Linked DNA regions of Actinopolymorpha singaporensis. The protein of the gene in region 2 binds, or shares a complex with, the protein of the main gene of each other region. Links are inferred from orthologs where the notes say so. Each region holds a gene or a part of one and is shown on either strand. Other genes may lie near its edges.

The links. The genes of interacting proteins can lie anywhere in the genome.
Region 1: the proteins of pcrA (region 2) and uvrB are in contact, whole or in part, in a crystal structure (PDB 7EGT), measured with the Thermus thermophilus proteins. The link is inferred for Actinopolymorpha singaporensis from one-to-one orthologs. Residues at the interface, in WP_096412145.1 of Thermus thermophilus: His654, Arg656, Phe657, Gln666, Asp668, Glu669, Lys680, Arg681, Leu682, Ser683, Lys685, Tyr686, Ala687; in WP_096411307.1 of Thermus thermophilus: Glu23, Leu25, Arg26, Asp27, Gly28, Glu29, Arg30, Phe31, Arg55, Glu326, Asp327, Phe328, Glu379, Ser382, Gln383, His398, Gly400, Arg401.

What each region holds. Positions count from the first base shown.
Region 1 is NZ_LT629732.1:5,165,185-5,168,195, reverse strand. The notes cover bases 1-2,943. They hold uvrB (excinuclease ABC subunit UvrB), read left to right. Parts: upstream 1-389; coding sequence 390-2,498; downstream 2,499-2,943. Other genes in these bases: BLU27_RS23180 (glycerophosphodiester phosphodiesterase), read left to right, coding at 2,640-2,943; coaE (dephospho-CoA kinase), read left to right, coding at 1-282. Outside these bases: more of BLU27_RS23180, read left to right, coding at 2,944-3,011. UniProt on the Escherichia coli protein: The UvrABC repair system catalyzes the recognition and processing of DNA lesions. A damage recognition complex composed of 2 UvrA and 2 UvrB subunits scans DNA for abnormalities.
Region 2 is NZ_LT629732.1:3,048,102-3,051,207, reverse strand. What follows is about bases 43-3,080. They hold pcrA (DNA helicase PcrA), read right to left. Parts: upstream 2,717-3,080; coding sequence 368-2,716; downstream 43-367. Other genes in these bases: BLU27_RS13885 (gamma carbonic anhydrase family protein), read right to left, coding at 2,867-3,080; BLU27_RS13895 (M23 family metallopeptidase), read left to right, coding at 43-303. In the rest of the region: more of BLU27_RS13895, read left to right, coding at 1-42; more of BLU27_RS13885, read right to left, coding at 3,081-3,106. UniProt on the Escherichia coli protein: A helicase with DNA-dependent ATPase activity. Unwinds DNA duplexes with 3'-5' polarity. Translocates on single-stranded DNA with 3'-5' polarity. Initiates unwinding more efficiently from a nicked substrate than double-stranded DNA.

The DNA.
Region 1 (3,011 bases), 2.1 Mb from region 2 along the record:
ACCGGGCAACAGGGCGGGTTCGACGAGGTGATCGTGGTCGACGTCCCCGAGGAGCTGCAGATCGACCGGCTCACCAGCGCGCGGGGGATCGGGGTGGACGACGCTCGGGCGCGGGCCGCCGCCCAGGCGTCCAGGGACGAGCGCCGGGCCGCCGCCACCGTGGTCGTGGACAACTCCGGGTCGCTGACCGACCTCGACGTCCGGGTGGAGGAGCTGTGGCGGCGGCTGAGGTCGGCCGCGTCCGGCGACGAGGGCGAGCGGCGGGGGCGGGACCTGGCCTGACGGTTCGATCCGGGACGATCCGGCCCGGTGCGCCCGGTGCGCCCGGTGCGCCCGTTTCGCGGTCGGCGCGGGAGGGCCTGTCGGTGGTCGGGCGTACGGTGGGCATCATGCGTCCGGTTACTGACATTGTCCGCAAGGTCGCGCCGTTCAAGGTGGTCTCAGACTTCGCCCCGTCCGGCGACCAGCCGGAGGCCATCGACGACATCGCCCGCCGGATCGAGGCGGGCGAGCGCGACGTGGTGTTGCTGGGTGCCACCGGCACCGGAAAGACCGCGACGGTCGCCTGGGCCGTGGAGAAGTTGCAGCGGCCCACCCTGGTGATCGAGCCCAACAAGACCCTCGCGGCGCAGTTCGCCAACGAGCTGCGGCACTTCTTCCCCGACAACGCGGTCGAGTATTTCGTCTCCTACTACGACTACTACCAGCCCGAGGCCTACGTTCCGCAGTCCGACACCTACATCGAGAAGGACTCCTCGATCAACGAGGAGGTCGAGCGGCTGCGGCACTCCGCCACCAACTCGCTGCTGACCCGGCGCGACACGATCGTGGTCGCCACGGTGTCCAGCATCTACGGCCTGGGCACCCCGCAGGAGTACGTCGACCGGATGGTCCGGGTGCGGATCGGTGAGGAGATCGAGCGCGACCAGGTGCTTCGCCGGCTGGTCGAGATGCAGTACTCCCGCAACGACGCCGCAGGCACCCGCGGCACCTTCCGGGTCCGCGGCGACACCCTCGAGGTGTTCCCGGTCTATGAGGAGATGGCCGTCCGGATCGAGTTCTTCGGCGACGAGATCGAGCGGCTGTCCACCCTGCACCCGGTGACCGGGGAGATCGTCACCGAGGACCAGGAGCTCTACATCTTCCCGGCGTCCCACTACGTCGCCGGTGCGGAGCGGATGGAGCGAGCGATCGCCGACATCGAGGCGGAGCTCGCCGAGCGGCTGCCCGAGCTGGCGCGCCAGGGCAAGCTGCTGGAGGAGCAGCGGCTGCGCATGCGCACCACGTACGACATCGAGATGATGCGCCAGATCGGCACCTGCTCGGGCATCGAGAACTACTCACGCCACATCGACGGACGCGCGCCCGGATCGCCGCCGCACTGCCTGCTCGACTACTTCCCCGAGGACTTCCTGCTGGTCATCGACGAGTCCCACGTGACGGTGCCCCAGATCGGCGGGATGTACGAAGGCGACATGTCCCGCAAGCGGACGCTGGTCGAGCACGGCTTCCGGCTGCCGTCGGCGATGGACAACCGGCCTCTGCGCTGGGAGGAGTTCCTCGAGCGCATCGGGCAGACCGTCTATCTCTCCGCCACGCCCGGCAACTACGAGCTGAGCAAGGCCAACGGCACGGTCGAGCAGATCATCCGGCCGACCGGGCTGGTGGATCCCGAGGTGGTGGTGAAGAACACCAAGGGCCAGATCGACGACCTCATCCACGAGATCCGGCTGCGGGAGGCGAAGCAGGAGCGGGTCCTGGTCACCACCCTGACCAAGAAGATGGCCGAGGACCTCACCGACTACCTGCTCGAGCAGGGCATCCGGGTGCGTTACCTCCACAGCGAGGTCGACACGTTGCGCCGGGTGGAGTTGCTGCGTGAGCTGCGGATGGGCGAGTACGACGTGCTGGTGGGCATCAACCTCCTCCGGGAGGGCCTCGACCTGCCGGAGGTTTCGCTGGTGGCCATCCTGGACGCCGACAAGGAGGGCTTCCTGCGTTCGGGCACCAGCCTCATCCAGACCATCGGCCGGGCCGCACGTAACGTCTCCGGGCAGGTGATCATGTACGCCGACTCGATCACGCCGTCCATGCAGATGGCGATCGACGAGACCAACCGGCGGCGGGAGAAGCAGGTCGCGTACAACAAGGAGAAGGGGATCGACCCCACTCCGCTGCGCAAGCGGATCGCCGACATCACCGACATGCTCGCCCGCGAGGACGCCGACACCCAGAAGCTCCTGGGTGGCGCGGGGCGTCAGCAGAGCCGCGGGAAGGCGCCGGTGCCCGAGCTGTCCAGCCTTGGCGAGGCCGGTCGGCACGCGAAGGACCTGGCGGCCCTGCCGGCCTCCGACCTCGCCGACCTGATCCAGGAGCTCAACCAGCAGATGAACACCGCGGCCGAGCAACTCCAGTTCGAGCTGGCCGCAAGGTTGCGCGACGAGATCCACGAGCTCAAGCGCGAGCTGCGCGGCATGCACGAGGCCGGGGTGAAGTAGCCGGAGTGAAGTAGCCGGGGGGTGACGCGGACCGGGGCGGCCGTGGAGGACGTTGCCCTGGGTGCAGTGGCCGGAGTGCGATGGCCGGCGTGGCAGTGCCAGGATCGTCGGGACCCAGAGCCCTGTCAGGGAGGATCACACGTGACCACGGCCATCGCCCACAGAGGCGAGCCACACGGCAACCGGGAAAACACTCTGCCGGCCATCGAGGCGGCGGTCGCCGCGGGTGCCGACATGGTGGAGATCGACCTGCGTCTCACCGCGGACGACCGCCTCATCGTCCTCCACGACCCAACCCTGGAACGCCTGTGGGACGACCGGCGACAAGTTGCGTCGGTCTCGTTCGCCGATCTTGCCGCCGTCCACCGCGCACCCGGCGGCACGTGGTCGCTGCCAACCGCCGAGGAGGCACTCGACCTGATCGTCCGGCTGGGCACCCAGGTCATGCTGGACGTCACTTCCGTCGCGATCGGGCTGGCCACCCAGGCACTGGTGCGCGAGCGCGGACTGGAC
Region 2 (3,106 bases):
TCGCCTCTCGGCACGCCCGTCTACTCTGTCGGCAACGGAGAGATCATCGGCGCAGGCTGGGAGAGCGCGTACAGCGCGTTCGGCAACCGGATCCAGGTTCGGCACGAGGACGGCACCGTGACGTGGTACTGCCACCTGTCCCGGTACGCCCGCCGGAGCGGCCCGGTGCGCGCCGGCACGCTGATCGGCTACGTCGGGAGCACCGGTAACTCCAGCGGACCACACCTGCACTTCGAGGTGCACCCCGGCGGGGGTACGGCGATCGACCCGCTGCCCTGGTTGCGCGCCAAGGGCCTGCTCTGACCTCGCGTCGGAGCCTCCTGACCTGACCCGAGGTGAGGGCGTCCTGTCCTGACCTGCCCTGGGGTCAGAGCTTCTGCAGCGGGGCGTAGCGGAGCAGGAACCGCTTGACGCCTTCCGACCCGAAGTCGACCGTCGCCTCGGCGTTGTCTCCCTGGCCCGCCGTGGCGACCACCGAGCCCATGCCGAAGGTGTCGTGCACCACCCGGTCGCCGGCCGACAGCGCGACGATCGGCCGCTGGCCCGGCCGGGCGGCCCGCCGGTCGGTACGCCGGCTGCTGACCGACTGCGAACCCCACGAGATCTGGTCGGCCTCCGTACGCCGCCAGTCCACCAGCTCGGCCGGAATCTCGTCGAGGAAGCGGGACGCGGGGTTGTGCTGCGGCGCTCCCCACGCGCTGCGGACCACGGCCCGGGAGACGTAGAGGCGCTTGCGCGCACGGGTGATGCCGACGTAGGCGAGCCGGCGTTCCTCCTCCAGTTCCTTGGCGTCGCTTTGCGACCGCTGGTGCGGGAAGACGCCGTCCTCCAGGCCGGTGAGGAAGACGACCGGGAACTCCAGCCCCTTCGCGGTGTGCAGGGTCATCAGCGTGACCACCCCGCCGTTCTCCTCGCCGTCGGGAATCTGGTCGGAGTCGGCCACCAGGGCGACGCGCTCGAGGAAGTCCGCGAGGGTGGCCGGCACGCCCTCCGCCACCGCCCCTTCGGTGAACTCCCGGGCCACCGCCACCAGCTCGGAGAGGTTTTCCACCCGGGTCTCGTCCTGGGGGTCGGGAGAGTTCTCCAGCTCCTTCAGGTAGCCACTGCGGTGGAGCACCTGTTCCAGCAGGTCGGCGGGCGGCATCCCCTCGGCCACCGCGGCCACCAACTCGTCGATCATGGTCACGAACCCGCGGATTGCGTTGGCCGAACGGGTGGCCAGGCCGGGCACCTCGTCGGTGCGGCGCAGTGCCTGCCAGAACGTCGTCCGCTCGCGCTGGGCGAACGCCTCCACGCAGGCCTCGGCGCGGTCGCCGATCCCCCGCTTCGGGACGTTGAGGATCCGGCGCAGCGACACGGTGTCCTCGGGGTTGGCGAGCAGCCGGAGGTAGGCGAGCGCGTCCCGCACCTCACGGCGCTCGTAGAAACGGACCCCGCCGACGACCTTGTAGGGCAGGCCGACGCGGATGAAGATCTCCTCGAACACCCGGCTCTGGGCGTTGGTGCGGTAGAAGACCGCGACGTCCTTGGGCTGGGCAGCGCCCAGGTCGCCCAGCCGGTCGATCTCCTCGGCGACGAACTGCGCCTCGTCGTGCTCGTCCTCGGCGACGTAGCCCACCACGGACTCACCGGAGCCGGCGTCGGACCAGAGGTTCTTCGCCTTGCGGCCGGCGTTGCGGCTGATCACCGCGTTGGCTGCGGACAGGATCGTCTGGGTGGAGCGGTAGTTCTGCTCGAGCAGGATCACCCGGGCGTCGGGGAAGTCCTCCTCGAACTGCAGGATGTTACGGATCGTCGCGCCGCGGAAGCCGTAGATCGACTGGTCGGCGTCACCCACCACCATCAGCTCGCCGTGCGGTCCGTCGCCCTCGGCGCTGGTCAGCTCGCGGACCAGGACGTACTGCGCGTGGTTGGTGTCCTGGTACTCGTCGACCAGGACGTGCGCGAACCGGCGGCGGTAGTGCTCGCGGACCTCGGGGAACGCCTGCAGCAGGTGCACCGTGGTCATGATGATGTCGTCGAAGTCGAGGGCGCTGGACTCGCGCAGTCGCTGTTGGTAGAGCCCGTAGCACTCGGCGAAGGTGCGCTCGAGGTGGTTGTCGGCGCGGCGGGCCGCCTCCTCGTGGTCGATCAGCTCGTTCTTGAGGTTGGACACCCAGTTGAGCACCGAGCGCGGGTTGTAGCGCTTGGAGTCGAGGTCGAGGTCGCGGCACACCAGCGTCATCAGCCGGCGGGAGTCGGCGTCGTCGTAGATCGAAAACGACGAGGACATCCCGAACCGCTTGATCTCCCGCCGCAGGATGCGCACGCAGGAGGCATGGAACGTGGAGACCCACATCGCACCCGCCGCACGCGGCCCCACCAGCTCTGCGACGCGTTCGCGCATCTCCCCCGCGGCCTTGTTGGTGAAGGTGATCGCCAGCACCGAGCTCGGCCGAGCGCCCCGCTCGGCCAGCAGCCATCCGATCCGGCGGGTGAGCACCCGGGTCTTGCCCGACCCCGCACCGGCCACCACGAGGAGCGGGTGTCCCTCGTGCACGACCGCCGCCCGCTGGGAGGGGTTGAGTCCCTCCAGCAGGGTCTCCGGGTCGTGCCGGGGACGCCGCGCCGACGCGTCGTCGCCGGGTCCGGCCTGACCGGGTCCGGCTCGGCCGGGCTCGGCGGTGGACCGCTCGTCGGTGGGCTTCGCGTCGGACGTCGCGTCGGATTCGGTCATCGGGTGGGTGTGCGAAGACAGGGCGCTCATCGTGTGGCCCAGCCTACGAGTGCCCGCCGACACCGCCACCCGACAGGCCGGACATGTCCGGACGGCGCCGGTCGCTCCGGACCGTCCATCCGCCCAAGCGGCCGCCGCCGACCGCCTGCCCTACGGCGCGCCCGGGGTCAGCGGCTCGTCGTCGCGGTGGGCGGCGAACTCCGCCGAGCGGGCCTCGGTGGCAGCTTCGTAGCGTCGCGGCCGGTCCTCCCAGTCGGCGCTCACCCCGAACGCCGCGGCCGCGAAGCCGGCGTCGCGTACGGCCGCCGCGGCATCCTCCCGCTGGTCGGGCGTGACCACCCGGGCCGGGTCGCCGGCCGCGAGCGTGTGAGGCGGCACGAAGAACCCGTC